DNA from 3 places in the Agrobacterium sp. DE0009 genome. Region 2 is predicted to be linked to each of the others. Evidence: riboswitches for the same ligand, from Rfam matches in the RefSeq annotation. Region 2 holds a riboswitch; each other region holds the start of a gene.

What was found. Region 2 has a riboswitch for thiamine pyrophosphate ahead of thiC (phosphomethylpyrimidine synthase ThiC). Riboswitches for the same ligand answer to the same signal wherever they lie in the genome.
Region 1: another riboswitch for thiamine pyrophosphate. It lies ahead of thiB (thiamine ABC transporter substrate binding subunit); the one in region 2 lies ahead of thiC (phosphomethylpyrimidine synthase ThiC).
Region 3: another riboswitch for thiamine pyrophosphate. It lies ahead of FS804_RS16250 (ABC transporter permease); the one in region 2 lies ahead of thiC (phosphomethylpyrimidine synthase ThiC).

The regions. Positions count from the first base shown of each region.
Region 1 is NZ_VEIU01000005.1:104,499-107,772, forward strand. It holds gene thiP (thiamine/thiamine pyrophosphate ABC transporter permease ThiP) at 1-665, opposite strand, end outside; gene thiB (thiamine ABC transporter substrate binding subunit) at 685-1,698, opposite strand; TPP riboswitch at 1,735-1,845, opposite strand; gene FS804_RS17960 (VOC family protein) at 1,891-2,283, opposite strand; gene FS804_RS17965 (ABC-F family ATP-binding cassette domain-containing protein) at 2,366-3,274, opposite strand, start outside.
Region 2 is NZ_VEIU01000012.1:21,195-24,468, forward strand. It holds gene thiC (phosphomethylpyrimidine synthase ThiC) at 1-1,325, opposite strand, end outside; TPP riboswitch at 1,421-1,532, opposite strand; gene FS804_RS23635 (acyl carrier protein) at 1,714-1,965, shown strand; gene FS804_RS23640 (acyl-CoA dehydrogenase family protein) at 1,965-3,146, shown strand; gene FS804_RS23645 (amino acid--[acyl-carrier-protein] ligase) at 3,151-3,274, shown strand, end outside.
Region 3 is NZ_VEIU01000004.1:151,007-154,280, forward strand. It holds gene FS804_RS16245 (ABC transporter substrate-binding protein) at 1-699, opposite strand, end outside; gene FS804_RS16250 (ABC transporter permease) at 696-1,481, opposite strand; TPP riboswitch at 1,607-1,709, opposite strand; partial or broken gene FS804_RS16255 (TadE/TadG family type IV pilus assembly protein) at 1,893-3,214, shown strand.

The sequences.
Region 1 (3,274 bases), on a different contig from region 2:
GTGGCGGCCGGTCCGCCGCCTAACAGCAGCACGAGCGTGAAGCTGGTCGCGCACAACATGAAAACGAGGCCGGCGATGCCGGGCATGACCCGAGCGACCGCTGGCCATTCGATAAAACGGAAAGTCGAAACCGGCCCCATGCCGAGACTTGCCGCCATGCGCCAATATTCGCCCGGAATCCGCTCCAGCGTCGCCAGCATCAGCCGGATCGAAAGCGGAAGATTAAAGAACACATGGGCGATGAGGATGCCGGAAAGACCGTAAATGCTGAACGGCTCGTCCACGCCGGCGGACGTCAGGACTGTGTTCAACACCCCCTGCCTCCCCCAGATGGTGATAATACCGAAGGCGCCGACGATGACAGGCAGCCCCATCGGCACCGCCATCAGCCTGATCACCCAGATCCGCCCAGGAAAGGCCCGGCGTCGGCCAAGCGCCAACGCTACCGGCAGCCCCAATACCATAGAAAAAACCGTAGAGAGCGTTGCCTGATATAGTGTGAAACGCAGGATACGCAGCGTATAGGGATTTATCACCCCGGCGGCCGACCCTCCCGCATCGAAGGTAAAAAGGGCTGCGACAGCGAGCGCCATGAACAGGAAAACGGCGGCAAAAGCCGCCGTTCCGAGGATGATCGACCGTCGATAATCCCGACGCAACATCATGCGGAAGCGTGCCTCTTGCTCAGTTCATGCTCATGGCGGCAAGCCATTCGTCGATCCACACTTTGCGGTCCTTCGCCACCTCTTCCGGATCCATCAGAAATGTCTTCTGCGGCACCACAAGCTTTGAAAACGCGTCCGGCAGCGGCTTGGAGGTGGCCGCAGCCGGCATCATCCAGTTGTTTTCGGGAATGGCATCCTGAAAGCCCGGCGTGAGCGTGAACGCAAGGAACTGCTTTGCCAACTCCTTGTGCGGCGCTTTTTTGAGAAGGCCGGAAACCTCTATCTGGATGTAGTGACCTTCAGAGAACGGCGCGGCTTGGTACCGATCAGTTTTTTCAGCAACCATGTGATAGGCAGGAGAGGTCGTGTAGGACAGCACCATCGGCACCTCACCCTTGGTGAAAAGGCCATAGGATTCTGACCAGCCCGGCGTGACGGTCAAAATGCGCTTTCTGAGCTTCGCCCAGGCTTCAGGGGCCTTGTCGCCATAGACGGACTTTACCCACAGCAGCAGCCCAAGCCCCGGCGTGGAGGTGCGCGGGTCCTGAATGACGATTTTCTGCGAAGGATCCCCTTCCACCAGCTCCTTCAGGCTTGCCGGCGGTGTCTTGACGGTCTGCGTGTCGTAGATGACGGCGAAGTGACCATAGTCATAAGGTACAAAGACATCGTCCTTGTAACCGCCCGGCACCTTGGCAGCCGAAGCGTCGATGCCGCTGACATCAAAAAGCCCGGTCTGTTTGGCTTCCGCGATGAGATTTGTGTCGAGACCAACCACGACATCGGCTTTGGACCCCGTGCCTTCGAGCTTTAACCGGTTGAGCAGCGCGACACCATCCGCCACACCGACGAAATTGACCGTGCAGTTGCAGACCGTCTCAAAAGCTTCCTTCACTTTAGGGCCTGGACCCCACTCCGAAACAAAGCTTTCATAGGTATAAACAGTGAGCTCTTGCTTGTCTTGCGCCTCAGCAAAACCGGGCAGAAGCAGCAAAGCGGCGATGACAGAATTCGGGAAAAAACGACGGCGCACGGGTATCTCCTCAAACAAAAAGGGAAATAGCCGCCTGTCCAAAAGCCGTCTAATCCCTCCGCCGGTATGAACCGGATCAGGTTCTTCGGGTTGGCAAGCCTCTCAGCCTTCTGCACAAAAGCGCACAAGACACCCCGTTAGATCATGATGATGGTGTAGTCCCCTCGCCTTATCTTGGCAAGATGGCTCGTCTCAGCCCTGCTGCGTCATATGCACGAGTTCCCAGACATGCCCGTCGGGATCCTGGAAGCTGCCGGCATACATGAAGCCGTGGTCCTGAACCGGCTTCCAGCCGTTGCCACCAGATGCGAGCGCCGTTGCGATCATCCGGTCGATTTCCTCGCGGCTGCCGGCGGAAAGACAGGTTAACACCTCGGTGCTGCTTTTGGCGTCGGCAATCTCACCGTTGATGAAATCGCGAAAACGCTCTTCCTGAAGAAGCATCACGAAGATGTTCTCTTCCACGATCATGCAAAGCGTGCGGTCGTCGGAATATTCCGGATTGAAGCTGAAACCGAGTACCGTGAAGAAGTTTCTCGATACTTCGATGCTCTTAACCGGCAGGTTGACGAAAATCATGCGCATTTCAGACCTCCTCCATGAAGAGCGGGCATAGAACGTTAATTCCGCCTGTGTGTCAAAGCGCGGATGGACCCGTTACGCTGCATCAGCCCTCCAGCTCCTCGCGCAGCATCTCAAGCTCCAGCCATTCCTCTTCCATGGCCTCCAGCTTGTCACGCAGCTTTTCCATTTCCTGCGCCAGTTTGTTGAACGTCGTCTGGTCCTTGGCAAAGAGTTCCGGGTCAGCCATACGCTGTTCCCGTTTTGCGATCTCTTCCTGGGTCTTCTCCATCTCCTTCGGCAGATTTTCGAGCGCGAATTTCTGCTTGAAGGAGAGTTTCCCCTTCGTCTTTGCAGGCTCCTGCGATGCCGAGGCGGAAGATGACGCTTTCGCCTTTTCCTGCTTCTCCGCCTTGCGCTTTTCGTCCGCAGCACCCTTGCGCTGCGCCATCATGTCAGAATAGCCGCCGGCATATTCGATCCAGCGCCCGTCAGGCTGGTCGGGATTAACGGGCGCGATCGTGGAGGTCACGGTGCGGTCGAGAAAATCGCGATCGTGGCTGACGAGGATGACCGTGCCGGAGAAGCCGGCAACGATTTCCTGCAAGAGATCGAGCGTTTCGATATCGAGATCGTTGGTGGGCTCGTCGAGGATCAGAAGGTTGGTCGGCCGCGCCAGAATACGCGCGAGAATGAGGCGCGCGCGTTCGCCACCGGAGAGATTGCGAATGGGCGTGCGGGCCTGTTCCGGCTGGAACAGGAAATCTTTCATGTACCCAGTCACATGCTTCAACTCGCCGTTAACGAGCAGGTTTTCCCCGCGGCCATCGGTCAGATAATGCGCGAGCGTATCGTTCGGGTTGAGATCCTCGCGCTTCTGGTCGAGCGTCGCGATCTCCAGATTGGTGCCGAGCTTCACCGTGCCGCTATCCGGCTCGAGCTGGCCCGTGAGCATCTTCAGAAGCGTTGTCTTGCCTGCACCGTTGGGGCCCACGAAACCGATACAGTCACCGCG
Region 2 (3,274 bases):
AGCGGTCCCAGCGTATAGAAGGGCGCCTCACCGCAGGTCTTCAGCTGTTTGTCCATATTCTCCTTGATCTTGTGCATCGGTACATGGCCGGGGCCTTCGATCATCACCTGGCAATCCTTGGCCCAGGCGACCTGCGTCAACTCGCCCAGCGTTTCCAGCTCGGCGAACTGCGCAGCGTCATTGGCGTCGGCGATCGAGCCGGGACGCAGGCCATCGCCCAGTGAGAAGGAGACATCGTAAGCACGGCAGATGTCGCAAATCTCCTCGAAATGCTCATAGAGGAAGCTTTCCTTGTGGTGATGCAGACACCACTTGGCCATGATCGAGCCGCCGCGCGAAACGATGCCCGTGACACGGTTAACGGTCAGCGGAATGTAGTGCAGCCGCACGCCGGCATGGATGGTGAAATAATCCACGCCCTGCTCCGCCTGCTCGATCAGCGTATCGCGAAACACCTCCCAGGTGAGATCCTCGGCAATGCCGTTGACCTTCTCCAGCGCCTGATAAAGCGGCACGGTTCCGATCGGCACCGGCGAATTGCGGATGATCCATTCGCGGATATTGTGAATGTTGCGGCCAGTCGACAGGTCCATGACGGTATCCGCACCCCAGCGGATCGCCCACACCATCTTCTCAACCTCTTCCGCCATGGAGGAGGTGACGGCGGAATTGCCGATATTGGCGTTGATCTTGACGAGAAAATTGCGGCCGATGATCATCGGCTCAAGTTCCGGGTGATTGATGTTCGCAGGGATAATGGCGCGGCCGGCCGCCACCTCCTGACGCACGAACTCCGCCGTGACATAATCAGGAATATGCGCGCCGAAACTCTCGCCGTCACGAGCGAGCTTCTCCTTCGCTGCCTCGCGCCCGAGATTTTCGCGAATGGCGATGAATTCCATTTCCGGCGTGATAATGCCGGCCCTGGCATAGGCAAGTTGCGTCACCGCCTTGCCCGCGGTTGCTCTCAGCGGCTGATGACGCACGGCAAATTCAGGCGTCAGGCGCTCGCCGGTAGCAAAACCGTTGTCCTCCGGCTTGACGTGCCGTCCCTCATAAGCCTCGACATCGCCGCGTGCGACGATCCACTCGTGGCGCAGGCGCGGCAGACCTTTTTCGATCAGGACAGGATGGGAGGGATCGGTATAGGGACCCGAGGAATCATAGACAGTGACCGGCGGTTCGCCGGCCGTCGGGTGCACGGCGATCTCGCGCATCGGCACGCGGATTTGCGGATGCAAAACGCCCGGCTTGTGGATTTTCGCGGAAGCGGCATGCGGCCCGGTTGTGACGGAAAGAGGGATGGTCTTGGCAGCGATATTCATCTTGAGGCTCCAAAGTTTGACAGTGGAGACCCAGTTCGAGCCGGAATGATGGAAAATACCTGGGTGCCGACACGAAACGCCATGCGCCCGCCCGCCTTCAGGTCTTTGCACCGTCCCTACGCCAGTATGAACTGGATCAGGTTCAACGGGTCACTGCGCATGAAAGCAGAATCTCAGCCCCTTGACGGGACACCCCTGGTGAATGGCGACAGGAAAAAACACCCCCGGCCTTTTGTCAAGACCACGATCCGCGCTTGGCAAAGATGCCCAAATGGCGCATTCTTCCGTTAGTTGCAATTAACCTATTGGCTTAGGCGAATATTATCGTTTGCGTCGTAACGATAAGCACAAACCATCCTGATGTGAGATTCATGGGAGATACGTCTGAATGAACGCGACTATACGTGAAATACTGGCGAAATTCGGCCAGCTTCCAAGCCCCGTCGATACGATTGCAGATGACGCCGATCTTTACGCGGCTGGCCTTTCTTCCTTTGCTTCCGTGCAATTGATGCTGGGAATAGAAGAGGCATTCGACATCGAGTTTCCGGATAACCTGCTGAACCGCAAGTCATTTGCCAGCATCAAGGCCATTGAAGACACCGTTAAGCTTATTCTGGATGGTAAAGAGGCAGCCTGATGAACGTGACCGTCGCGCCGCAGGATAACACGCTGTCCGCGCGCGCGGGCCGTGTCGCAATCGTAGCAGCCAAGCATGCGGATGACGTCGATGTTGCCGGTCGGTTTCCACAGGAAGCCATCGACGCATTGCGTACAGAGCGATTGCTCGGCATCCAGATACCCTCTCCTCTCGGCGGCGAAGGCGCGAGCCTTCAGGAGATCGCCAATATCTGTGCCCGGCTCGGCCAGGCCTGTTCAGCGACGGCGATGATCTTCGCCATGCACCACATCAAACTTTCCAGTCTCGTGGAACACGGGGTGGACAGCGCCTGGCACACCAGCTTCATGCGCCGGGTGGCCGGTGAGCAACTGCTGCTCGCCTCGGCCACCACTGAAGGCGGCATCGGCGGCAACCTGCGCAATTCGATCTGCGCGATTGAGGTCGAAGGCGACAGCTGCCAGCTGGAAAAGGATGCGACCGTTATCTCCTATGGCAGCAATGCCGACGCGATCCTCATCACCTCGCGCGCCCACAAGGAGGCAGCGCCCGCCGATCAGGTGATGACCGTCTTCCTGAAAAACCAGTACACGCTCGAAAAAACCCATACCTGGGACACGCTCGGCATGCGCGGCACCTGTTCGGACGGCTTCCTGTTTCGCGGGCAAGCGCCGGCAGCACAGATTTTCCCCAAGCCCTTCGCGGAAATCGCTGCACAATCCATGCTTGCAAGTTCGCATCTGCTGTGGAGCGCCGTCTGGTACGGTATTGCCTCCGACGCGGTGCTGCGCGCCCAGTCCTTCGTCAGGGCCGCAGCCCGCAAGTCGCCCGGCACCGCCCCTCCCGGCGCTATTCGCCTTGCGGAGGTTTCCAGCAAGCTGCAGGTGGTGAAGTCCAACGTCATCGCTGGCGTCAAGGCCTATGAGGACACCAAGAGCGACCCGGAAAAGCTGATGTCCATGGCTTTTGCCGTCGCCATGAACAACGTGAAAATCTGCTCTTCGGAAACCATTCTTGAAATCATCGATCACGCCATGCTGGTCTGCGGCATCATGGGCTACAAGAACGGCACGCCCTATAGCCTTGGCCGACACCTGCGCGACGCGCATTCCGCCCGCCTGATGATTTCCAACGACCGCATTCTCGGCAATTCCGCCAACCTCCTGCTGGTTCACAAGCAGGACACGAGCCTTTTGGGATAAGACCATGGACATGCAAACATCGTTCCTCGATCGACTGTTCGAAGAAGGCCTGCTGATTGAAACGGGTGTGGATGGTCTTTATGGCCGTAGTGGCCAGTTTGAGGACGTCATTGCCGCATTCGAGCGGC
Region 3 (3,274 bases), on a different contig from region 2:
GGCGGAAAGAAAGCGTGGCAGGCGGCTGTCCGTGGTCAGTTCGCGATGAGTGACGAAGATCAGCTCGTCATAGGCAGGCACCCCGTTTTCTTCGGGAAAGAAAGATCGTCCTTCATGGCCTTCAAGCTTCATCTGCGTCAGTTCGAAGTTGCGGAAACCGCCAAGCGTAGCGTCCACCTTGCCGGCGATCAGCGACGGCGAGAGTGAGAAATTGACATTGACGAGTTCGACATCGTCCTTCGTCAACCCGTCTTTCTCCAGCATGCGCTTCAGCATCGCATCCTCGAACCCGGAAACGGAAAAACCGACCTTTTTTCCTTTCAGGTCCTTCAGGCTCTTGATCGGCCCATCGGCGAGAACCGTAACGGTGTTGAGCGGTGTTTCCACCAGCGTGCCGAAACGCACGAGTGGCAGGCCGGCTTCGTGGTCGAGATAAAGGTTTGGCTGGTAATGTACGCCGATATCGGCCTGTTTCGCCGAGACAAGGCGCGGCACTGCGGAAGGATCGGCTGGCGGCACCAGTTCCACTTCCAGCCCGGCCTCGGTGAACAGGCCGCGTTCCCTGGCTATCACCATCGGGGCATGATCAGGATTCACGAACCATTCAAGCAACACAGTCAGCTTGTCGGCGGCCTCAGATTGCATGGGCGCAAGGACGCTTGCCGCGGCGATGGCGAGGGAAAGAAGCGTTCGTTTCATGGTGCCGACAGTCTCCGTAAATATCTGAAAGGAATGTTGTGTTCTGTTTCTTTGGCCCAGGGCGCGAGATTGTCTGTCGTCCGATCCACGATCAGCCGGAGCAGCACGGCCATGACGGCCAGAATGGCCATGGCGGCGAACATGGTATCGGTCTGCATACGGGCATTGGACTGGATCATCACGAAACCAAGCCCGGCCGATGAGCCTACCCATTCGCCGATGACGGCGCCGAGTGGGGCGAGCGGCGCCGCCACCCTCAAGCCCGAAATCAGCGAGGGAAGCGCCAGCGGCACGCGCAGCCGGGTGAGGATTTGCCAATGGCTCGCCTGTGTCAGCGAGGCGGCGTCGAGAATGGCGCGGTCCGTGCGGTTGAGGCCATCGGTGAAAGCCGAAGCGACGGGAAAGAAGATGATGATCGCCGTCATAACCACTTTCGAAGCCATGCCGAAGCCGAACCAGAGGACGAGGATGGGGGCGAGCACGAAGACCGGAAAGGCCTGCAACACCAGGACCATGGGCCAGACGAAGCGGCCGAAGCGCGAGGTGGCGGCAATCGTGAAGGCGACGAGGACACCGGCGGTAACGCCTGCCGCAAGCCCGAGCGCCATTTCACCAAGCGTCACCGTGGCCTGACCGAACAGGAAGCCCGGCTGGCGCCAAAAGGCGGCGGCGACATCGGCGGGCGATGGCAGAATATAACGCGGCGGCGCAAACAGCCATGTTCCCGCCTGCCAGAGAAGCAGCAGAAGACCAACACCATTCAGCGCATGGGTGGCACGCATGAGCCGGTCCTCAGACGCAAACGCACCATGTGCGAAGAGAGGAAGTGTTCAGCGTCATCGGTCGTCTCCAGATGTGACGATCACATAGATCAAGCATAGCGGAGAAGAGAATGGGCAGCCCCTTGAAGGCGCGACAGTTCCGTTCCTACGCCGGCATGACCCGGATCAGGTTCAAGGGTCCGGCTCATCGCCATCTCAGCACCGTCAGGTGCTCCCCTCGGAAGAGATTGTTTTGTAGGACATGATCTAAAAATGTCAACGGCTCCGCCGACAGATCATAGGTCTTCTATATATTACTTAAATATAGTTATTATTAATATCGGATTTATTGGTAATTAGTTATATAGATAAACTATATCGCAACGACACTGAAATAAACCTCATCCGAATTCTGATAATTCGGAGCTGAGCTTGAAAAACATCTGGCGGGACAAGTCTGGGAACTTTGCGATTCTGAGTGCTCTGTTGATCATACCGATCATCGGATCCGCCGGCGTTGCGCTGGATGTCGTTCGAGCCATGAGCGTGAAATCCGATCTTCAGATGGCAGCGGATTCTGCGGCTCTGGCCGTGGTTGCGGAAAGTTCAGCCAGTGCCGAGGCTGCACGGCGAATGGCCAGCAACGGCGTCGTTTCGGTTGGAAAGGAAGAGGCTGAAGCTTTTTTTCACAGCAATCAGCGGGGGAACCCGGAATATCGCCTATTGGCGCTCGATATACAGGTGAAGAAGAATAACACCGTGATCGAATCGTCAGTGAGTTTTAAGGCTTCGCTCAATACAACTCTCTCCAGAGTCCTCGGAAAGGATTTCCTGACTGTTTCCGGCAACGCAACTGCCAAATATGAGACGGAAACCTATACCGACTTCTATCTGCTGCTCGACAACTCGCCTTCCATGGGCGTCGGCGCAACGCCGCCGATGTGGCCACGATGAAAGCCGCCCTCGGTTGTCAGTTCGCCTGCCATGTCACGTTGGCGGACGGATCTTCCGATCCCAACAGCAGCTATTTCCGGCTCAAAAACAAGGATCCGCAGGCGAAGGGATACATCAACGCGACGACGCGCATCGACGTGGTTGCAAAGGCGACCGCGAGTTTGATGGACACGGCTCAGGACACGCGCAAAAAACCTGATCAGTATCGCATTGCTGTCTACACTTTCGGAAAGACAGCAGAGGATGCCTTTTTTAACAAAGACCTTCCGGAGATTGTCTCGCGTACCTCGGATTTGCAGGCGGCCAAAAAAAAGATCGGAGGAATTGAGTTGATGTCAGTTCCAGGCCACAATTATAAAAGCGACCAGTATACGAATTTCGACCGTGCACTGACGAGGATAATACCGAAGATGGGAACATCGGGAAGTGGCGCGAGTTCCGCTACACCTGAAAAAATCCTTTTCTTCGTGTCGGATGGCGTGGCCGATGCTGTAAAAGCCGCATGTACCAAGAAAAAGATTTGGAATGGACGCTGCCAGGAACCCATAGACACCAAGCTGTGCGACAACCTCAAAAAACAAGGCTTCCGTATCGCCGTGCTTTACACCACTTACCTCCCGCTTCCTGGTAATCAGCACTACGATAATTGGATCGCACCATTCGAAACGGAGATCGGCCCACGCATGCAAGCCTGCGCCTCCCCTGGCCTGTTTTTCGAAGTCAGCCCCTCGCAGGGTATCAGCGAGGCCATGTCGGCGCTTTTTAAGAAGGCGATCAGCTCGCCACGCCTGACCGGGTGATGACCAGCATAGCGGAAGGCTTAGCGGATCGACGTTTAGTTATTTAGGAAATTAGATTTA